DNA from 3 places in the Microbacterium sp. NPDC076911 genome. Region 1 is predicted to be linked to each of the others. Evidence: predicted binding sites of a transcription regulator. Region 1 holds the regulator's gene; each other region holds the start of a gene.
What was found. Region 1 encodes HrcA, which represses chaperone genes, less so after heat shock. Its sites were predicted from a motif close to TTNGCACTCGNNNNNNNCGAGTGCNAA; they were not measured.
Positions count from the first base shown of each region.

Region 2: a site for HrcA is predicted at 4,381-4,407, ahead of groES (co-chaperone GroES). Genes of this name have one in related genera too.
Region 3: a site for HrcA is predicted at 4,263-4,289, ahead of AB0O81_RS00625 (Hsp20/alpha crystallin family protein). Genes of this name have one in related genera too.

Region 1 is NZ_JBFBMP010000001.1:472,305-479,789, forward strand. It holds gene lepA (translation elongation factor 4) at 1-417, shown strand, start outside; gene AB0O81_RS02300 (DUF1990 family protein) at 483-1,133, shown strand; gene hemW (radical SAM family heme chaperone HemW) at 1,144-2,361, shown strand; gene AB0O81_RS02310 (carboxylesterase family protein) at 2,364-3,806, opposite strand; gene hrcA (heat-inducible transcriptional repressor HrcA) at 3,930-4,970, shown strand; gene dnaJ (molecular chaperone DnaJ) at 5,020-6,129, shown strand; gene AB0O81_RS02325 (16S rRNA (uracil(1498)-N(3))-methyltransferase) at 6,136-6,870, shown strand; gene AB0O81_RS02330 (HIT domain-containing protein) at 6,917-7,264, shown strand; gene AB0O81_RS02335 (PhoH family protein) at 7,305-7,485, shown strand, end outside.
Region 2 is NZ_JBFBMP010000002.1:468,190-475,674, forward strand. It holds gene AB0O81_RS04610 (heavy-metal-associated domain-containing protein) at 46-255, shown strand; gene AB0O81_RS04615 (heavy metal translocating P-type ATPase) at 255-2,555, shown strand; gene AB0O81_RS04620 (metal-sensitive transcriptional regulator) at 2,555-2,869, shown strand; gene rarD (EamA family transporter RarD) at 2,888-3,826, opposite strand; gene groES (co-chaperone GroES) at 4,003-4,299, opposite strand; gene AB0O81_RS04635 (Hsp70 family protein) at 4,585-6,618, shown strand; gene AB0O81_RS04640 (LuxR C-terminal-related transcriptional regulator) at 6,649-7,485, shown strand, end outside.
Region 3 is NZ_JBFBMP010000001.1:123,990-131,474, forward strand. It holds gene AB0O81_RS00595 (MOSC N-terminal beta barrel domain-containing protein) at 1-467, opposite strand, end outside; gene AB0O81_RS00600 (spermidine synthase) at 649-1,356, shown strand; gene AB0O81_RS00605 (cation transporter) at 1,390-2,079, opposite strand; gene AB0O81_RS00610 (metalloregulator ArsR/SmtB family transcription factor) at 2,076-2,414, opposite strand; gene AB0O81_RS00615 (MFS transporter) at 2,471-3,904, opposite strand; gene AB0O81_RS00620 (hypothetical protein) at 3,922-4,218, opposite strand; gene AB0O81_RS00625 (Hsp20/alpha crystallin family protein) at 4,373-4,825, shown strand; gene AB0O81_RS00630 (acyl-CoA desaturase) at 5,197-6,306, shown strand; gene AB0O81_RS00635 (MDR family MFS transporter) at 6,602-7,485, opposite strand, start outside.

The sequences.
Region 1 (7,485 bases):
TACGCGAGCCTTGACTACGAACCGAGCGGACAGCAAGAAGCTGACCTCGTCAAGGTCGACATCCTTCTACAAGGTGACAAGGTCGATGCGTTTAGCTCGATCGTGCACCGCGAGAAGGCCTACGCCTACGGCCAGCTGATGACCGAGCGTCTGCGGAAGCTCATTCCTCGTCAGCAGTTCGAGGTGCCTATTCAAGCAGCCATCGGCGCGCGAATCATCGCTCGCGAATCGATCCGGGCTATGCGCAAGGATGTTCTCGCAAAGTGCTACGGCGGTGACATCAGCCGTAAGCGCAAACTCCTTGAGAAGCAGAAGGAGGGCAAGAAGCGCATGAAGATGGTCGGCCGCGTCGAGGTGCCTCAAGAGGCCTTCATTGCTGCGCTTTCTGGTGACACCGAGGGCAAAGAGAAGAAGTAATCGGATGCTGCTACCCATGCATCTGGCCCAGCATCAGACCCGTAACGCCAAGTAGGCTGTTCGACATGCGGCGCGGGAGTTTCAAAGACGACACAGTCGACTATGCGGCGGTGGGCGCTACCCAGGCGCCGGACCTCATGCACTTTCCGCCCGAGCGCAGCATTCCTGCGGAACAGTCTTGGCGCATCGGCAGCGGAGAGAAACGTTTTCACGGTGCGAGCGAGACATTGCTCTCGTGGACTGCGCAGCGGGGAGCCGGGCTCGCCCTCACCGACGTGCGCCCCGCGTCCGGTCCGATGTACTCCGGCGTGAGCTTCGATGCCGATGGAACTCCGATAGCTCCCAGTCGCGCGGAGGCAGATCTTCGCTACGACGCAGACGGTACCCCGTATGTTGCCCCCGGAACCACCATCCGTGTTCACGGACGAGTGGGCGGTATGAGAGCCGACGCGGAGCTGCGGGTGATCTTCACAATCGATGAGCCTCGACGGGTGGGCTTCGCCCTGGGTACCGTGGGCGACTCGGTCGTCAGCGGCGAAGAATCGTTCATGATCGAGTGGTACGACAACGATCAAGTGTGGTTCACCGTTCGAGCATTCGACGCGCCAACGTCGCTGTTGTATCGCGCGCTGCCTGCGCTCACGCGGCGGCGTCGACGCGAGCTGTTCAGCCGCTATTTGCGCGCAATCTCGCCGCTCTACAACACTCCCGCGTGAAGGTTCACTAGTGGGCTCGGCACTACCCGACGGCGAGCCAGTTCCTCAAGACGGATCCCTGCCCGGTCACACACAGATAGATCTCGCGACCCCCTTTAGCGTCTACTTGCACGTTCCCTTCTGCAGAGTGCGCTGCGGTTATTGCGACTTCAACACCTACACCTCTGAGGAACTGCACGGTGCACGGCAGGATCAATACGCCGACACGCTGCTGCGCGAGGTGGGCTTCTCGCGCGGTGTCCTCGAGCGTGCTGGCGGCATTCGTGCAGCATCCACTGTGTTCTTCGGTGGCGGCACGCCTACGCTTCTGCCGCCCGGAGACCTTGCCCGCATGCTGGACGGTGTGAGGGACGCATTCGAAGTGGTACCCGACGCCGAAATCACCGTGGAAGCCAACCCCGACACGGTCACCGACACGGTGGCAGAGGAACTGGCCGCAGCAGGCGTCACTCGGTTATCGATTGGAATGCAATCAGCGGTTCCACGCGTGCTGGCCGCGCTTGATAGAACGCACAACCCCGCGAACGTCACAACAGCGGTCGCCGCGGCACGCCGCGCTGGCTTGAACGTCAGCATCGATCTTATCTATGGCGCTCCGGGGGAATCCCTCGATGATTGGCGAGCCTCGGTCGACGCCGCGCTCGCCCTAGAACCCGATCACATTTCGGCGTACGCCCTGATCATTGAAGAAGGCACCAAGCTTGCCCGACAGATTAGGCGGGGTGAAGTAGTCGCGCCCGATGATGATGTGCAAGCCGACATGTATGAATACATCGACGCCCGTCTCGCCGACGCAGGATTCGATTGGTACGAGGTATCGAACTGGGCACGCGACGTTTCACAGCGCTCCCGCCACAATCTTGCGTATTGGCAGGGCTCTGATTGGTGGGGATTCGGTCCTGGCGCCCATAGCCACATCGCTGGCGTGCGATTTTGGAATGTGAAGCATCCCGCTGCGTACGCTCAGCGCCTCGCCCAGCAGGTTTCACCCGCGGCAGGGCGGGAGGTTCCCGACGCGAAGGCCCGCGCTCTCGAATCGGTGCTACTTCGAAGCCGCATTCGCGAGGGTCTGCCGATTGCCGAGATCGCGAGTCACTCGCGCACGAACGTTGCTTCCTTGATTGCCGACGGACTTATCGATGGTGCCTCGGCGCTCGGTGGGAACGTCGTGTTGACGTTACGCGGGCGGCTCTTGGCAGACGCGGTCGTTCGCCGGCTGACCGACTAGGCTCAGCGCGCTTTCGGTGCACGCAAAGAATCGAGCGCGGCGGCGCGGCGCAACGAAGTGGTAGTCGTAGTCGTGTCGTACACCTGTGTCGTTCGTTGAGCACGATAGTCGGGCCAACCCGGATCACCGGTTCGAACGAAGCGCACCCAGTCGGCGTGCATTCGGTCGGCGAGCGCCTGGGGCGAATCCGTACCCGCTATGCGGACCGAATCGGCGGCTTGCAGCTGATCGAACACAAAACCAATCTCGATCGAGTGGGCTGCTTTGAGCTCTCGCACCGGGCTCTGCCACGCAAACTCGTAGACGAAAGTGTTCGCACTGCGCTTGTCGGCGATCGCGATCGCGGCCTTGCGCAGTAGCACGTCGGTCGCAACCTGCCCGAGCAGCTCGCCGGTGGTCGCGTGGGGCCATGCTGCGCGATACAGTTTCATCGCCCGCGATGAAACTCTTAGAGCAAGTCGGCCGAGTTGGAGCTTCAGGGTGGTGATGGCGTCCAGCGCCGCCGGGGGAAACCACAGTCGATACTCGTCCGTGTTGGTGCCAATCAGCAGCGGAATCTTGACGTCGACCAGCGCCTGATGAGGCGATACCGGCAAGGTGTCAGGGTCGATGGCAAGTGCGAAACCGGGCGCTCCGCCCAGGGGAGATCCGCCTGCAGACTGCTGTCCTCTCACTTCGACCAGACTTTCAGCACTGACCTGGGCGAACGCATCGCGGGTCGCGGGAAGACCCAGCCGCTTCGCCAATGCGCGGGTCACACGGCCCGCGCGTGGTGCTGAATCGGCTACCAGCGGCGCACTTTCGATTGCGGCGCCCGCGACCAACTTGACTGTGTCGGGGCGCGAGAGCAGTGCTCCGACGATCGCGCCGCCAGCAGACTCGCCCACAATCGTGATGCGGTTCGGATCTCCGCCGAAGCGTTCGATCTCGTCATGAACCCAACGCAGACCCGCGGCAGCGTCTGCGAGTCCCAGATTCCGCGGCGCACCGTCGAGCACCGAGAACCCTTCAGAGCCGAGCCGGTAGGCGATGGAGACGAAGACGACGCCATCGCGTGCGAAGGCAGAGCCGTCGTAGGCGCTCAGGGCCGGTGTTCCTCGTTCGAGAGCCCCGCCATGAAACCACACCATGACGGGCAGGGAGTCCGCCTCTGTGGGAGTCCACACATTGGCCGTCAGAATGTCGTCGCCGGCGATCGCTACGGACGGAAGCAGTTCGCCGATAGCACCTGGATATGGCGACTGCGGTGCAGTGGCACCGAATTGCGTCGCATCGCGTTCTCCATCCCACGGCAAAACAGCCTCGGGCAGCCGAAACCGTCGCTCGTCGAAAGGCGGACGAGCGTACGGGATGCCGAGAAAACGGCAAACACCCGCCGTCTCGGTACCCCGCACGATTCCGGCGGTCAGGTGGAGCTTCGTCGTTGAACTCTGCGAATTACTCATCGCACTAAGCGTAGGTGCGCGCGGCACGAAATGCCGCATGCACGGCCCGTGCTGACACGTCAGGTGTCGAGCCGGTCTAGAATTGGCACTCACAGTTGAGGAGTGCCAGCGGGGAGGAACGCCATGGTCAGCGAACGTGGGCTGGAAGTGCTACGCGCAATCGTCCAGGACTATGTCGACACGCGCGAGCCTGTCGGTAGCAAGACGATCGTCGACCGTCATGCGTTCGGTGTCTCAGCGGCCACTATTCGCAACGACATGGCCCTGCTCGAAGATGAAGAGCTCATTGTCGCCCCTCACACGTCATCGGGCCGCATACCGACAGACAAGGGATACCGCGTTTTCGTGGATCATCTCGCTGAGGTTCGCCCACTCACTCCTGCGCAGCGCACCGCAATTTCCTCGTTTCTTGAGGGGCCGGTAGATCTAGATGACGCCCTCAGCCGCACCGTGCGCGCCCTGACCCAACTCACCGGCCAAGTGGCGATTGTGCAGTACCCGTCATTCGAACGCGCGAGTGTGTCTCATGTCGAGCTTGTGCAACTGGGCAGTGGACGGATGCTTGTGATTGTCGTGACCGACACTGGGAGGGTCTCACAACGGGTCAGCAACGTTCACGACGAGTTCGACGAAACAGACCTCGGGCGCATGCGCGCTGAACTCAGCACGCTATTGGTCGGGCGATCCGTACGCGACGGCCTCCAACGCATTGAAGCTCACCTGGCGTTGCACGATGACCCCACAAAGCCATGGGATGCTGCCACTCGCGTGCTCGCACGTGCCGTAGCGGAAGATCTCGAAGAGTTCAGGCAGGATCGTTTAGTGCTGGCAGGCAGCGCGAACCTGGCAAAACGCGAATCGGACTTTCGTGGCAGCATCTATCCACTTCTGGAAGCCATCGAACAACAAGTGACTTTGGTTCGCCTGATGGGGGAGATGGTGGCCGATGAGCACGGGCTCGCAGCCAGCATCGGCCGCGAGAACGAAGCATTCGGACTCGCAGAAGCATCCGTCGTTACGAGCGACTACGACGCGACGGGTGCCGGGGCGCGAGTGGGATTGCTCGGCCCCACACGCATGGACTATCCCACAAACCTTGCGGCCGTGAGGGCGGTAGCCCGCTACCTCACGCGCATGCTCGAAGAAGACGACACGAGCCGCTGACGCGCGCTCGCAACACGATCCCGCGCTTGTGCGCGGCAGGAAGGCGAAAGTGGCTGACCACTACGAAGTCCTCGGGGTTTCCCGAGAAGCATCCCTCGATGAGATCAAGAAGGCATATCGCCGACTTGCCCGCGAACTGCACCCCGATGTCAACCCCGGGGAAGACGCGTCAGAGCGCTTCAAGCTTGTCACGCACGCATACGACGTGCTGAGCAACGATGAGCAGCGCGCCCGCTACGATATGGGCGGCGACAATGCTGGGTTCGGCGGCGCGGGAGGATTCGGCGGCTTCAACGACATCTTCGAGACTTTCTTCGGCGGCGCCGGCGGATCGCGGAGCGGTCGACCGCGTTCGAGGCGCGAGCGTGGTCAAGACGCCCTGGTACGGGCTACTCTCGACCTTGCGGATGTGGTCTTCGGGGTCCACCGAGACATTGAAGTCGATACCGCGGTGCTGTGTGACACATGCGAGGGTTCGTGTTGCCAACCCGGTACGTCACTGGTGACATGCGACATCTGCCACGGCGCTGGCCACGTGCAGCGTCAGGTGCGTAGCCTGCTTGGAAACGTGGTTACCAACCAGCCGTGCAACGTGTGCTCTGGCTACGGCACCACTATCCCTTACCCTTGCGCGACGTGTCAGGGCCAGGGTCGAGTGCGCTCTCGCCGCACCGTGTCACTCGACATTCCCGCCGGCGTCGAGAACGGTCTGCGACTGCAGTTGCCAGGTTCGGGCGAGGTTGGTCCGGCCGGTGGACCCAACGGTGATCTCTACCTTGAGATAACCGTGAACAACGACGATGTGTTCTCACGCGAAGGCGATGATCTGCTGGCGACTCTTGAGGTGTCCATGAGCGACGCTATCTTGGGCACCAACACCACCATCGAATCGTTGGACGGCTCAGTAGACCTTGAGATTCGAGCGGGTGTGCAGTCCGGAGACGTACTCACGATTAAGGGCCGTGGAATCACGCCTTTGCGAGGGTCGACCCGCGGGGACCTTCGCGTCGGCGTTCACGTGGTGACGCCGACCCGCATCGGCTCGAAAGAGCGCGCCCTCATCGAAGATTTCGCCAAGCGCACCCACGCACCAAGCCCGAGACTCTCAGAGTTTCACCAGGGGATATTCTCCAAGCTTCGCGACCGCTTCCGGGGGTGATCTGACGTGGCGCTGCACTTCTTGCTTGATGCTCCGCTATCGGTCGGCGTGGGCGACATTGTCACACTCACCGGAGCGGAGGCACATCACGCTGCGGTGGTGCGGCGTGTTCGCGAGGGCGAGGAAGTGACCGTGGGCGACGGCCGGGGTGTCTGGCTTCGCGGCACCGTGCTTTCTGTCGCGCCTAAGGCAGTGTGCATCACGGTTGCGCAACGCGAGCAGTTTGCACAAGCACGCCCTCGGGTGATCCTCGTGCAGGCCTTGGCCAAGGGCGACCGCGACGAACTCGCTGTACAAGCAGCGACTGAGCTCGGCATCGACGCGATCGTGCCTTGGCAGTCAGCACGCAGCGTGTCGCGATGGGATGCGGCGAAGAGGGCCAAGGGACGCGCTCGCTGGGCGAGCATCGTGCGCGAGGCCGCCAAACAAGCCCATCGCGCTTGGGTGCCAGAGGTTTCCGACGTGGTGACGACGGCCGCGTTAGCGACCCTTGCTCAGACTTCGCGAGTCGTCATTCTCGAGCCCACTGCCACGCAGCGCCTCTCGACGCTCGAGGTGAAGAATGATCCTCGTGATCTGCTGCTGGTGGTTGGGCCAGAGGGTGGAATCGACTCCGAGGAGCTCACCGCATTGATTGCCGCGGGTGCCGACCTCGTTCGATTGGGCGACACGGTGCTCCGCACATCAACCGCTGGACCGGCCGCCCTCGCGGTGCTGAGCGCACGGCTCGATCGTTGGTGAGCGGCGCTTCTCTTCCGATGGCCTCACCCGCCGGTAGACTGAAGTGATGAGCGAGCCCACGATCTTCACACGCATCTACCGGGGTGAGATTCCGTCGGAGATCATCGCCGAGACCGACAATGTGTTTGCGATTCGCGATATCGCCCCGCAGGCACCGGTTCATCTGTTGGTGATTCCCAAAACTCAGCAGTATCGTGATGTCGCTGAGCTTGCCGCTGGTGATCCTGCCCTGCTGGCTGAAATGGTGACACTAGCCGAAGAGCTAGCCACCGCTCACGCAAACGGCGAGTTTCGACTGGTATTCAATTCTGGGGAAACGGCTGGCCAAACTGTTTTCCACGTTCACGCGCATGTGCTCTGCGGTGGACTGACCGAAACGAGCGTCGGTGCCTGACGAACCAACAATCGACCGCGTATTTGCCGATGGCGTCGCCATGGTGCAGCTCTTAGGTCCTCAGGACCGCCTGCTGCGGGTAGTCGAAAAGGAACATCCCGAAGTCGACGTGCATGTGCGAGGCAATGAGATCACGCTTTCGGGTTCCAGCGAGGCAGTCAAGGCTGCGCGAAGTCTGGTCGATGAGCTGCTGGCAATGACGCAGTCTGGCCACGACCTCG
Region 2 (7,485 bases), on a different contig from region 1:
TGTGGAATACCCCCCTAGGGTAGCCACGCAACGAAAGGCATCTCGATGACGACGACTGTGTATAACGTGACCGGTATGAGTTGCGACCACTGCGAGGTGGCCGTACGCAATGAGGTGGCCAAGCTTCCGGGGGTAGACACCGTCGAAGTCTCGGCACTTCGCGGCATCCTCACCATTGAATCGTCCACACCGCTCGACGACGCTTCGGTGCTCGAGGCGGTCGACGAAGCAGGCTACGAAGCCGCACGCGCCTGATGCCAGCGAACCCAACCACTCCTCTGACACGCGTCGAGCTTGAGATCGGCGGCATGACGTGCGCCTCGTGCGCCAGCCGAATCGAGAAGAAGCTCAACCGCATCGACGGCGTGACTGCGTCGGTGAATTTCGCCACCGAGAAGGCAGTGGTCACGGCTGACGGCAATCTCGACCCGAAGTCGCTCATCGCTACGGTCGAACAGACGGGGTACACCGCCGCTCTTCCCGCCGCGCCCGAGGCAGGCAGAACCACCCCACGTGATTACGAGCTTGAGGGGCTGCGCCAGCGTCTGATCGGATCGGTGGTGCTCGCGCTGCCCGTGATTGCTCTCGCGATGATTCCCGCGCTGCAGTTCACTTACTGGCAGTGGGTCTCGCTTGCGCTTACGGCACCCATCGTGGTCTGGGGAGCGTGGCCGTTTCACCGTGCTGCCTGGGTCAACCTGCGCCACGGCGCCGCCACGATGGACACCCTCGTATCAATTGGTGTGTCCGCAGCATTCTTGTGGTCGCTCTATGCCCTCTTCTTCGGCGACGCGGGCGTGCCGGGAATGACGCACACCTTCGAGTGGACGGTTCAGCCCTCCGACGGCGCGAGCGACATCTACTTTGAGGTCGCCGCCGGCGTCACCATGTTCCTACTCGCGGGCCGCTACTTCGAGTTGCGCTCCAAGCGGCGCGCGGGCTCTGCGCTTCGCGCATTGCTCGATGTTGGGGCGAAGGATGCCGCAGTGCTGCGCCCGTCAGCGGATGGCGGGCAGCGGGAAGTGCGCATTCCGATCAGCGAAGTGCGTGTCGGCGATGACTTCGTGGTGCGGCCCGGCGAGAAGATCGCCACCGATGGGGTCATCTCCGCCGGGTCCTCGGCGGTGGATGCGTCGATGGTCACAGGCGAATCGGTGCCGGTCGAGGTCGTCCCGGGCGATGCCGTAATCGGCGCCACCGTCAACGCCGGTGGGCGGCTTGTCGTTCGCGCCACCCGCGTGGGCGATGACACGCAACTTGCACAAATGGCGCGACTCGTCGAAGAGGCCCAGTCGGGCAAGGCGCAGGTTCAGCGTCTCGCCGATCGTATCTCGGGCGTCTTCGTGCCGATCGTGCTGGTGATAGCGCTGGCGACGTTCACCACGTGGTTGCTTCTCGGCTTTGCTCCCTCGATGGCGACAACCGCTGCGGTCGCGGTGTTGATCATTGCGTGCCCTTGTGCACTGGGCTTGGCGACCCCCACCGCCCTGCTCGTCGGCACGGGTCGCGGGGCGCAGTTGGGCATCCTTATCAAAGGCCCTGAGATTCTTGAATCCACCCGCCGCGTCGACACCATCGTGCTCGACAAGACTGGCACCGTGACTTCTGGTCGTATGGCGCTTGACGAAGTGGTGTTGGCACCGTCCGTGGGCGAAATCGCAGCATCCACTCGCCCTGACGTCCTGCGTCTGGCTGGGGCGCTTGAGAATGCGTCTGAACACCCCATCGCCCGTGCGATCGCCCGCGCTGCCGAGACGGAAACCGGCACGCTGCCGAGCGTCGAGGCGTTCCAGAACACCGCCGGCAAAGGAGTGTCGGGCGTCATCGACTCGCACGCGGTGGTTGTCGGAAACGCCGCGCTGCTGGCTGACTGGTCGATGCAGATTCCGGTCGCCCTCGATGTTGCCAAACGCGCGGCAGAGGCAAGAGGCAACACTGCCGTGCTGGTGGGCTGGGACGGACAGGCTCGCGGGTTGCTGACCGTAGCCGACCAACTCAAACCCACCAGCGAAGAGGCGATCTCGCAGGTGAAGGCGCTCGGCCTGACCCCGGTGCTGCTCACCGGGGATAACGAGTCGGTCGCACAAAACGTGGCCGAGCAGGTGGGAATCGAGCGCGTCACCGCTGAGGTGCTGCCCCAAGACAAGGTTGAGGTGATCAAGGCGCTGCAAGCGGAGGGCCGCGTGGTGGCAATGGTCGGTGACGGAGTCAACGATGCTGCCGCTCTCGCTCAGGCAGATCTCGGGCTCGCAATGGGAACGGGCACCGACGTTGCGATCGAGGCCTCCGACATCACCCTCGTTCGCGGCGATCTGCGAAGCGCAGCCGATGCAATTCGCCTGTCACGCTCGACGCTCGCCACGATTAAAGTCAACCTCTTTTGGGCCTTCGCCTACAACGTGGCCGCGATCCCGCTGGCGGCCCTCGGGCTGCTCAACCCCATGATCGCCGGAGCCGCGATGGCCTTGTCGAGCGTGTTCGTCGTGGGCAACAGCCTGCGTCTGCGCTCATTTCGCAGTCGCGCCCTGCCCGCCCCCGAGAAAAGGACCGCATGATGACCGATACGCAAATGTCCGCCGAAGCCCATGCGCACCACGGGTATATCACCGACAAAGACAAGTACCTCAACCGGCTGAAGCGCATCGAAGGTCAAGCGCGCGGCATCCACAAGATGATCGACGATGAGAAGTACTGCATCGACATCCTCACCCAGGTGAGTGCAATGACGAGCGCTCTTGAAGCCGTCGCACTCGGGCTGCTGGAAGATCACCTGAGGCACTGTGTGGTGGATGCTGCCAGAATCGGCGGTGCCGAAGCCGACGCAAAGATCACCGAGGCGTCACAGGCAATCGCCCGTCTCGTGCGCTGACCCTTTGGCGATCCCGCCTTAAAACACTTCTCCGACGGGCGCGGTTGCCGTCGACCGACGCGATCGCCGCCTGGCCACGAATGAGTCAATGGTCAGCAGGGTGAGTGCAACCCAGACCAGGCCAAAACCAATCCATCTCTCGAGCGGCATGGGTTCGCCCAGCAGCAGCCAGCCCGTCAAGAACTGCATGATCGGCGTGATGAATTGCAGCAGCCCGATAACCGAGAGGGGCACGCGGCGGGTAGCGCTGGCGAAGAGCAGCAGCGGTACCGCGGTGACGACGCCGGCGAGGCTCAGCAGCGCGGCATGCTCCCAGCCGTACTCCCCCATCGTCCACCCACCGGTTGCCGCGACGACAGCGAGCATGACGATGGCGACGGGCATCAGCCACATCGTCTCGAGCGTCAGGCCACTGACAGCATCCACCGATGGGCCGATCTTCTTCTTCACCAAGCCATAGCTGCCGAACGAGACTGTGAGCAGCAACGCGATCCACGGCACGGTGCCGTAGCCCACAACAATGACGACCACGGCAAGGGCGACGATGCCGATGGCTACCCACTGGGTGATGCGCAGCTTCTCGTGCAACACCAGCACGCCGAGCAGTACGGTGAAGATCGGGTTGATGAAGTAGCCGAGGCTGGTCTCGATGACATGGTTCGTCAACGCCCCGATGATGAACACCTGCCAGTTGACGAAGATGAGCACACCGGCGAGCGCGGTGAGTGCCATGAGCCGCGGTTGCCGCATGATCGCCCACAGCTTCGACCATTTGCGAGTGACCGCGATGAGAAAAGCACAGAAGACGAGCGACAGGGCGACGCGCCAGGCGACGAGCTCAAACGGTCCGGTGGGAACGAGCAGCAGAAAGTAGAGCGGCAGCAGCCCCCACAGCAGGTACGCCGAGACCCCGTACAGACCGCCGAGGCTGCGTTCGCGTGCGGGATCAGGTGTCACTGGGTCAGCCTATGTGCCGTTGCGGGTGCGCCGGGCCCAATGCCGTTCCACCACCCTACTCTTCTGCCGGCCCGACTGTTGGCTACTGATGCCGGTGCGGCATACCGCCCCCGCACCCCACGCGCGCAAAAGGGCCGGATGCCGAAGCATCCGACCCTGATCTCGCGAGCGAGAAGTTAGCGAACGACGACTGCGAGAACGTCGCGAGCCGACAGAACGATGAACTCGTCTCCGCCGAACTTGACCTCGGTGCCACCGTACTTGCTGTAGATGACACGGTCACCAACGGCGACGTCCATCGGGACGCGGTTGCCGTTGTCGTCGATGCGGCCCGGGCCCACTGCCATGACCTCGCCCTCCTGGGGCTTCTCCTTGGCGGTGTCGGGGATGACCAGACCGCTGGAAGTGGTCTGCTCGGCCTCGACCTGCTTGATGACGATGCGGTCTTCGAGCGGCTTAATGGAAACCGACACGGTCTACCTCTTCTTTCCTTGAGACTAAAGAGTCGTTAGCACCCACACACTGAGAGTGCTAACGGTAAGTCTAGGGAACCGTTGGCACTCTTGCAACGCGAGTGCCAACTGATCTCCCTGACATCTCCGCGTTCACTGCGCTGCCAAGAATTTCGTCTCGATGTATCACGTGGCGCATATCACACTCTTGGTCTAAGGAAGCTCGACCACCCTGGTCAAGCGCACAACGAAGTGGTAGAAAAGGCGTGGGGGGAGTCCCACGTCCGATCTCTGGGGGAGAGGACCATGAGCACCAAAGGTTATCTACTCGGCGTTGATGTAGGAACCAGCAGGACAGCAGCTTCGGTTGCGCCTATTTGCACAGGCGACCAGGAAGTTCGTACGAGAACATTTCCGCTCGGCCGCAATACTGACAGCGCGCCTAGTGCGATCTTTGTCAGTGACAGCGAGTTGCTCTTCGGTGAAGCCGCTGAACGCCGCGGCCTCGCACAACCAGAACGACTCATTCGCGAGTTCAAACGGCGCGTGGGCGACGATGTGCCGATCGTCGCCGGTGGCGAGCGATTCGCTCCCGAAGACCTCTACGCCCGCACAGTCGCGTGGGTCGTTGATGCTGTGGCTGAACGAGAAGGAAGCCACCCGACCGCGATCTGCGTGACAGTGCCAGTGACGTGGGGGGAGTATCGATCCGAGCTCGTAGCGACGGCTCTCGCCCGTGAGATCACTGCCGACATTCTGCTCATCAGTGAGCCCGAAGCAGCCGCTCACCACTACGAGTCCACTTCTCCCCTCGAGACGGGTCGCGCGATTGCCGTTTACGACCTTGGCGGTGGAACGTTCGACCTCGCGATCTTGCGCAAAGAAGCGAACGGAAAGGTTCGTCTCGTGGGCGAGCCCGACGGCATCTCCGACTTCGGCGGAGCTGACTTTGATGACATGGTGCTGCGCCATGTGATCGCCGCCGCTGCGTTGTCGAGTGCTGAACTGTCGACCAACGCCGCCGCCCGGGTTGCGCTGTCGACGTTGCGCCGCGAGTGCATCGAAGCGAAAGAAGCTCTGTCGTTTGACTCTGAAGCCGTCGTGCCCGTGCTCGTCGGCCAGTCTCACTCGACCGTGCGCATCACCCGCGCCGAGTTCGAAGACATGATCGACGCGGGAATCTCTCGCTCTGCCGACATACTTGCGAATGCGCTCGAAACCGCACACCTGGCGGCCGATGACCTTGACGCGATTCTGCTAACGGGGGGCTCCTCGCGCATTCCACGCGTCGCTCAGGTGCTTTCTGAGCAGTTCGATCGCCCCATCGCGATCGATACCGACCCAAAAGCGATCGTCGCTCTGGGCGCGGCCCGCGCGTTGGCGGAGTACCGCTCGCTCGCCGAGATCTCTGCAGAAGCAGCACTAATCTCGTCGGCCGCGATGGCGTCAAGCGGGATGGATGCTGCACCGGCCGTCGCCAGCGAAGGTGCCGTTGCAGAACCTGACACGGCAGGCGGCGCGGTCACTGCGGGGCCTGCCGCGGCGGGGCGCGGATGGCTTCGGCGCCTGCCGGCCACCGTGAGCATTGCCGCGGGTTCACTGTTGCTCGCGGGTTCGATGGTCATCGTCAGCGCGACAGGCCTTGGCAGCGCAGATTTGGCAGACAGCAATACCTCGACCGAGTCGTTGCCAGAGTGGCTCGGGCTCCAACTCGCGAGCAGCGCCCGTGCCGCGAGCCTCGATAACGATGAGACCGAAAGCGCCGAAAGCGACGCGAAGGCAGACGCCAGCGCCGATGCACCCGCACGACCGCCGCGAGCCCGCGCCCCACAGGCGAACGTCGCGCCGGTCGCCGACACAGCGCCGTCGTCTCGAGTGACCCCGCGCAACACGAACTCCAGCGCTCAGATTCCAGAGCTTCAGGCCACGGCCCCCGCGAAGTCCAGTTCTCCCAAGACGTCGTCCTCGTCTCCCTCCCCCACGGGGGCGGCGCCTTCGGGGTCGAACTCATCGTCATCGTCTTCTTCGTCACCCGCCACGCCCTCTCAACCGGCTCCCGCAGCGCCAACCACGGCGCCCGCAACGCCGACTCCGTCACCAACAACAGCACCAGCGCCGACAACAGCACCGTCACCCACGGCACCCGCTCCGCAACCGACGCCCGAGCCAGATCCGGTCCCTGCCCCGGCGCCAACGGCAGCGCCGACGACGCCCGCACCGGCACCCACGCCCGATCCAGAGCCCGCTCCGGCACCCGCGCCTGAGCCAGAGCCCGCGCCGACTGCCACGCCAACGGCGCCCGCACCAGAGTCCACCCCCGCAGCCACGGGCGGCGAGTGAGGTGCGCGCCATGATGTGCGAGGTCTTGCGATGAGCACCATCGCCCCGGCGGCACCGACCGCACCGACGGCAGCGCTGACGACTAGTTTGCGGTTTGCTTCCGCCGAGCGGGCGATCGTGGCGCTGACCTCGGTCGACAAAGAAACAGCAGTACGCGGCGTGCTTTCGGGCAATGCCGGATCTGGCAAATCTGTCGCGTTGCGCCGCACGCGTGCACTGCTCGCAGAGCAGGGCCGAGCGAGCACCCGGCTGCGCGCCGATACCAACGTTGCGGCAATCCCGCCAGGTGAGGTGCTTCTCGTTGACGATGCACATCTGCTCGATGCCGAGGTGTTGCGCGAGCTGGTTGCGCGCGCCGAAGACCCCGAGGCTGCGCTCGTTGTCGCTGCCCGTTCGTGGCCCGCTCCCGCGGCGCTCACCGCGCTGGTTCGCACTCTCGAGCACTCCGGCGAAACAGTGTTGCTATCTGACGCGATGCCTGGCGATGTGCGCGCGAGCCTCGCTGGCACGTCGCCAAGCCTCGCCAGCACGCCGCGCTGCGAAGACCGCGTTCTTCACGACACCGGCGGAATCGCGTGGCTTGCTCACGAGTGCATCAACGCGCATGCAAATGTCGCGTGTCGCGGAGCCGAAGACCATGACGAGATCGACCGCGCGATCGAGCTTCGAATTGCCCATGTGCTTGACCTGGTCAGCCCAGAAGTCGGCCAGTTGATCGAAGACCTCGCAGTGGGAGGCACCGCCGAGGTAGCGCCCGAACTGATCGCTGAAGGCTGCGCCGAAGGGTTGCTGCTTCGCAACGGGCTTCTCGCCCCGTTGGTGGCCGGCGCAGCGCGGCGACGCATGCCCGCACATCGGCTGGTCGAG
Region 3 (7,485 bases), 350 kb from region 1:
AATGACGATTCGCTGGTGAGCAACAAGGGAGCGACGTCGGCGAGCGAGACGTGATCGCCCGCGAGCCCGCCCTCGGTTGGATCAACCGCGCGTCGCTTCGGATCAGATTGCCACACCAACCGGACCGGCCGAGCAAGCTGCGCGCTCAACCATGCATTGGCAGCAGCGTCAGCTGGTAATGCCGTGCCCTGGCCGGCATGGCCGACCGCGACTGACTCAGCGTGGAATGGTACGTCGATGTGCATCGAGTCGGTGGCGCTATCTATACGCAATCCACCATTCTCGAGCGTTGTCGCGCGTAGCGAAAGCAATTGGTTTGCTTCTCGCGCGGTCACGGGGCTTCCATCAGGGGCGACAACTGCCCACCGGCGATCTCCCTCAAGACCCCAGGGGTGTACTTCGGCAGTATCGACATCGAGACCCGCCAATGACTTCACGGGATATACGCGCAGTCTGGTTACCTTCACGAGTGCACGCTACCGCAGCGATGTCTCGCGGGCGTGCTTGTGCGCTAGTGTCGGCACCGCGCGTCTCTTGTTCTCACCACAGCGGTTCGCTCAGATTAGAGCGTTCGTGACGTCGCGATCGCGCTGCCGGAGGCGAAGTAGTGCTGCGTTTGAGGGCGCGCCTCGTTCAAAAAGGAATCTAGTGATCACTCGCTTCGAAGAGCTTGACTGGCAGTCGACGCCGATGGGAGACCTCACGCTGCGGCGTCGATGGGAGCCAGCCGCGGGCCACGAGATCTACGAGGTGAAGCTCGGCGAAGAGTATTTGATGTCGAGTCTGTTCACGGTCGCCGAGATCGCGCTCGCTGATCTCGGACTTGCCCTCGCTGATGGCGAGGATCTCAACGTGCTGGTCGGCGGGCTTGGTCTTGGCTACACCGCAGTAGCGGCATTGCGTGACAGCAGGGTCGGGGCGCTCGCCGTGATCGACCGCCTCGATACCGTGATCGGCTGGCACGAGCGCAAGCTGCTGCCGGTTTCGGCGGAGCTCGTGGATGATTCGCGCACCACGCTGGTCTGTGATGACTTCTTCGAGGTGATGCGCAACGCGCCGCGTGACGACCTGAGGATGTGGGATGCGATCTTGCTCGATGTCGATCACTCACCGCGCCATCAACTCGATGCGACGCACGCTGACCTCTACCAGGCAGATGGTCTGCGTGCACTCGCCCGGCATCTTGCATCGAAAGGCGTATTCGCGCTCTGGTCAGACGACCCGCCAGACCCAGACTTCATGGTTCAGCTTGATCAGGTCTTCGATGACACAGCTGCGCACGTGATTGACTTCGCGAACCCGGTGACAGAAGGTACCTCATCCAACACTGTGTACGTGGGAAGAAGTCACAGCTAGGTCGGTGAGGCCGTCCGCGCTACCGCGCACGGCTCAGTGTTGGTCGTGGTCGTGGCCATCTTCGTCATCGCCGTGGTCGTCTTCAAGCAGCATTCCCACTGACGTTGCGCATGCGTCTCCGCGCCAAGCCTCGATGCCTTCGCGCAACGCGAAGGCCGCGATCACGAGACCGGCCACGGCATCGGCCCACCACCAACCAAAGAGCGAGTTCAACAACAGCCCGGCGAGCACCGCGGCCGACAGATATGTGCAGATCAGCGTCTGCTTCGAGTCGGCAACAGCGCTCGCCGACCCCAGCTCGCGACCGGCGCGACGTTCGGCAAACGAGAGGAACGGCATGATCACGACGCTGAGCGCAGCGATAGCAATGCCGATAGAGCTGTGTTCAACGTCAACTTGTGTGATCAGCGCGAACAGAGAACTTGCGGTCACGTACGCGGCGAGTGCAAAGAAAGCGACGGCGATGACTCGCAGCGTCCCCTTCTCCCATCGCTCTGGTTCGCGGCGCGTGAATTGCCATGCCACCGCCGCGGCCGACAGCACCTCGATGGTGGAGTCGAGTCCGAACGCCACGAGAGCGGCCGAGTTCGCAAGATTGCCAGCCGTCAATGCAATGACCGCTTCGATGAGGTTGTAGGCGATGGTCGCCGAGACGATCCAACGGATTCGTCGCTGTAGTGCGACCTTGCGCCCATCCGAGAGCGTTCCGGCGGACGCGGTCATGAGCAGTTGCAGACGTTAGCTGAGCAACACTGCGGTTCGACGTACAACACGACTTGCAGCAGCTCGTTGAGTGCTGGTGCAAGATGAGTGTCTGCGAGACGGTATTGCGTGCGTCGACCGTCCGGCGTAGCGCTCACGAGGCCGCACCCGCGCAAACATGCCAGTTGATTCGACATCACTTGGCGCGACACATCGAGCGAGTCGGCAAGGTCGGAAGGGTACGCCGAGCCTGTGCGAAGCGCGAGCAGAATGCCCACACGGGTCGGATCAGAAAGCGCGTATCCAAGCCGCGCGAGAGCGGCGGTATGAGTCACAGAAGCGATGGTGGCGGGCACCATCTGAGAGTACAGCAAATCATGAATTAAGCAATCTCTGTAGCGTGGAGCCCTTTTCAGCGTGAGATTCGATGGCGCACCCGCCGAAGCGTTGAAGATGTTCCCGCAGGAATCAGCAGCGTCGAAAGAAGGGCGAGTACCGTGACCACGGTGACGGCGGCGAACGCCGCTCCATACACATCGCCATCCGGTTCAGAGGGCTGAATGGCTATCAGCCCCGCGATCATCGAGGCTCCGACCGCCCCGCCGAGTTGACGGGCCACGACAGTCAGGCCTGTGGCGGCGCCGACGTGCTGCTCATCGACGTGATCGATCAGCACGTTTACCAGGCCAGCGGATGCTGCGGCGATCCCCGCGCCGAGCAGGATTGTTCCCACGAGCAAAGTAGCGAGCTCCCGGGGCGCGATAATCATCACGAGCGCTCCCGCTGCGGCGGTAGCGGCGCCCAGAATAACGGGCGCACGGGTGCCAATCCAACGACGAAGCACTCCAGATAGTGGCCCGACCACGAGCATCGCGACGGTCGCGGGCAACAGCAGCAACGCGGCGAGCGTCACCGACGCGGAGAGTCCAACCTCGTCGTCGCCGGGTGACTCTGCGAACGCCGGAATCAGTACGTAGATGCCGAGCAGGGTGACGCCGAGCAGGAATGCGGTCAGCTGAGTGGCCCACACCCCGCGCAGGCGCAGTGTGGGAGCGCCGATGAGCGGATCTGGGCTCACTCGCTCGCGAAGGAACCAGTAATAGAGCGAGCCGGTCGCGATGAGAGCGAGCCCGGTAATCCACCACCACGGCGACGGCCAGCGGGGTGCCTCGGTAAAGGCGAGAAGAACGGCGATCACACCGACCGCCAGCGACAGCGCTGCGCGCAGCTCCACGTGCACATTGCTGCGGCGGGGAATGTGGGGGAGCGTAGACGCGAGAATTATCCAGCCCGCGACAACGATTCCGAAGGGCGCCCAGGCGGTGGCGCGGATGCCGATGTGATCGACCAGTAGACCCGAGACCAGCACGCCGAAACCGATCCCGGTAGCGAACATCGCGGTGACGAGCCCTACGGCGCCAGCACGGCTGCGCGCTGGAACGAGCCCCGGTACAGCGGCGATGGCCAGTGGAAAAACGCCCCCGCCGACCCCAAGAATCGCGCGGCCGGTGATGAGCCATCCGAACGTCGGAGCGATGGCCGAGACAAACAGGCCCGATGCCACCATCGGCAGCACGATCAACAGCATCCGACGAGCCCCGTAGGCGTCTCCCATCCGCCCGATGAGCGGTGTTGTGGCCACGGCGACAACCAGTGTGATTGTGAGAGCCCAGGTAGCATCCACCGTGGTCACACCGAAAGCATCTGCCGTAATACCCACCACCGGCGCCGTCATCGCTTGCGGCAGGGTTGCTCCGAGCGTGGCGACGACGAGGCCTGTCATCGACACAACCCCGCGGGCACGAAACCGTGCGGGCACTCGAATGGCGCTGGTCGGTGTCGACATCACTCAACGGTAGCGAGCTAGCGCAGGCGCATGCGCCCACGAATGAATGGCCACATCGGCGCTTCATAGATGAGCTTCGCGGGGTCGTCGGGCGCGAGAGTGAACTGCGCTTCGCCAAAACGCCAGATTCGATTGAACAAGAACACGCCCAGCGTCACCGGTTCGTCGGCCGCGAGCTGCCACGTTCCCGCCCCCCATTGCACGGGTTGGCCCCGGCCCTCGATGATGAGCGTCGGGCGTACTCCGCCGTAGAGCACAAACCACGGCTTGTGCATCGTGAGTTCAATGCGACGGGTAGGGCGGTCTGCGGTCATCCTCCCAAGGTAGCTGGAGCAGGCGGCTACGTTCCGATTCGAATCTGGCACTCGACTAGCGAGAGTGCTAATATTTGGGTAGTTGAGTCACATACGCTCAACTTTGATTCGGCGCTCGAGCCAATCGTTCGAGCGAAGAGAAAAGGAGATGACTATGGCAAACTACGACCCGTTCCGTGACCTCGACCGTATTGCGTCGACCCTTCTCGAGTCGCGCGGTGGGCCGCGGCGCATGCCGATGGATCTTTACCGCGATGGGGATCACTATGTGCTCGCCGCGGATCTTCCCGGAATCGACCCAGGCTCGGTTGATATTGATGTCGACGGTCAGCTGCTGACAATCCGCGCTGAGCGAACTCTCGCTTCGGGGGATGGCGTGAAGTGGATCACTCGTGAGCGCGAAGCGGCGACTTTCGTTCGTCAACTCAACCTCGGTCAAGGCGTCGACACGGAGCAGATCAGTGCGTCCTATGACAATGGCGTGCTGTCGGTGACAATTCCGGTCAGCGAGAAAGCCAAGCCGCGACGCATCGCTGTGGCGACAGCAGATTCAGCTGCCGCTCTTCAGGCGCACGAGTCTGACACGTCACAACCTGTCGAGCAGTAGAAATCGCGCGCCGTTGCGGGGCCGTTGGATTGTTCTGCCTCGCAACGGCGCCCCCTTCCTGCGGGTGGCTATCACCCATGATCCGATGATTGGCAACAGCACGGAGTGCACATGGACGACGAGAGATTTGACGACCCTTTCTATGACGAAGTCGATGCGTTCGAGGAAGAGCTCGGCGCGGATCTGATTCGCAACGGAGTGATTGAACAGTGGTGAACGCTGGGGTCGCTCACCTCACGAATCGTTGTGGCGTGGCCAAAGACATGCCTCTTGCGGCATCACCCCCCGCGTAGGCTCGCCGCAACGGCTCTTTCGGGCCGCCCCAACCAGCTTTGGCTCCCGGGTCGCTGCTGCCGACCAGAGGAGTCGCGATGGCCTCCGTTGCACCAGCACCTACTCTCGGACCGATCAGACAGACTTACGCAAGCGCGAAGACCTTTCCCCCTGTCGCGCGCGCCTACACGAACATCTCGCAGGTCGCGAAGGAAACGGGCTTGCTCGCACGCACCCCGTGGTTCTACGGCATCGTTGGCGCAGTGCTCGTGCTCGCTCTTGGTGGTGTGATTACCGGGTTCATTCTGCTCGGTGACAGCTGGTTTCAGCTGCTGATGGCAGCAGCACTCGGCATCATCGTGACCCAGTTTGCCTTTCTCGGTCACGAGGCAGCGCACAAGCAGATTCTCACCAGCGGGCGAGCAAACGACCGCCTGGCGCGCGTGCTTGCTGCCGGTTTCGTGGGCATGAGCTTGTCCTGGTGGGACGCCAAGCACAGCCGACATCACGCCAACCCCAACCGGGTGGGCAAAGACCCCGACATTGAGGTCGACACGATCTCGTTCCTCGAAGAGGATGCTGCCCAGTCGCGTGGCTTCGTTCGACTGATCACTCGCAAACAAGGCTGGCTGTTTTTTCCCCTGCTCACGCTCGAGGGCATCAACTTGCACTACCTCGGTCTGAAGCACCTGTTCTTCACCAAAGGAAAGGTCAAGGGCCGCGCGCTTGAGATCACGCTGATTCTTACGCGGCTTGCCATCGTTATCGTGCCGGTATTCCTGTTGCTTCCCCTCGGCATGGCGTTTGCATTCATGGGCGTTCAGCTCGCAGTCTTCGGCGTCTACATGGGCGCGGCATTCGCACCGAACCACAAGGGAATGCCGATCATCGCGCCCGACGCTCGGCTCGACTTCTTCACCAAGCAGGTTCGCACCTCTCGCAATGTCAGCGGCGGATGGTGGGCCACGTGGCTCATGGGCGGCCTCAACTACCAGGTCGAGCACCACCTCTTTCCGAGCATGTCGCGCCTGCACCTCTCGAAGGCGCGCGAGATCGTGCGTGAGCAGTGCGAAACGCTCGATGTGCCCTACACCGAGACGACCCTCTGGCGTTCCTACGCGATCGTGATCGACTACTTGAACCGCGTCGGACTCGCCGCCCGTGATCCGTTTGACTGCCCGATGGTTTCTGACATGCGACGCGTCTAGCAGAGACGCAGCTTCGACAAACGCCCGCCGATCGTCTGCGGGCGTTTGTCGTTTGCGGGCGCATGGTGTTGCACGGCCCGCTCTTTGTCGATGGGTCGTACTATGGAGCCATGACTTCACAGCCAGAGAACGTTGCCCTCAAGCCCGTTGACGACGAGAAGAACCTTCTCGCCCCCGCCGAAACCGCGGGTGGATGCTGCGGTGGAAGCGCCTGCGGCACCAACTGACGCTAGATGAAAGACCCTGACTCCGCTGTGCTAGCGGGGTCAGGGTCTTTTCGTTGGCGGCGTAGCGCTCAGTGCGCTATCGGCGCAGCGTCAAGATCGTCTGCCGGTTTGCGAATGAAGAACGCCCCGACGATGGTGAACAGCGAGATGACTGCGCCTATCAAGTACGCAGCGTGGATGCCCGCGGCTTCGGCGGCAACAGTTGCGGTGCCCGCTTGCGTTTGCATCGCGCTCACCGAAGACATGATGCCGATCATCAAGGCGATGCCGGCAGCTCCGGCTACTTGCTGAGCGGTGCTCACGATCGCGCTGCCATAGGAGTAGAACCGTGGCTGAACAGATGCCAGCGATGCGGTGAACAATGGTGTGAAAGAGAGCGCGAGACCAACCGACAGGAGCGTCTGGATGCCTACCACGACCCAGACGGCCGTGTTCTCGTCGTAGGTGGTGCTCGCCCAAAGCATGCCGCTAGTGAGGATGGATCCAGGCACAATCAGCACCCGTGTGCCCCAACGGTCGTAGACACGCCCGATGATTGGGCCGGCGAAGCCCATCGCTAGCGCTCCAGGTAGCAGAATGAGTCCCGCGTCGAGTGGCTCAAGCAACAGGACCTGTTGTAGGTAGAGCGGTAGCAACGTGATCGCGCCGAAAAACACCATCGACATCAACATCATCTGGGCAATCGACAACGAGAAGTTCGTGCTCTTGAACACGCGGAGATCAAGCAGCGCCGAATCGCTTGCTTGCAGGCGCATCTGCCGCCACGCGAAGAGTGCGAGGGAAACGACTCCGACGACCAGCGAGATCGTCAACGACGTGTCAACGGCAGCATTGGTGGCCGCCGCGGCGGCATTCGTTCCATGGCTACCACCACCGATCAAGCTCAGGCCGTACACCACCCCGCCGAAACCGAACGCCGACAAGATCACCGAGGTAACGTCGATGCGCGCGT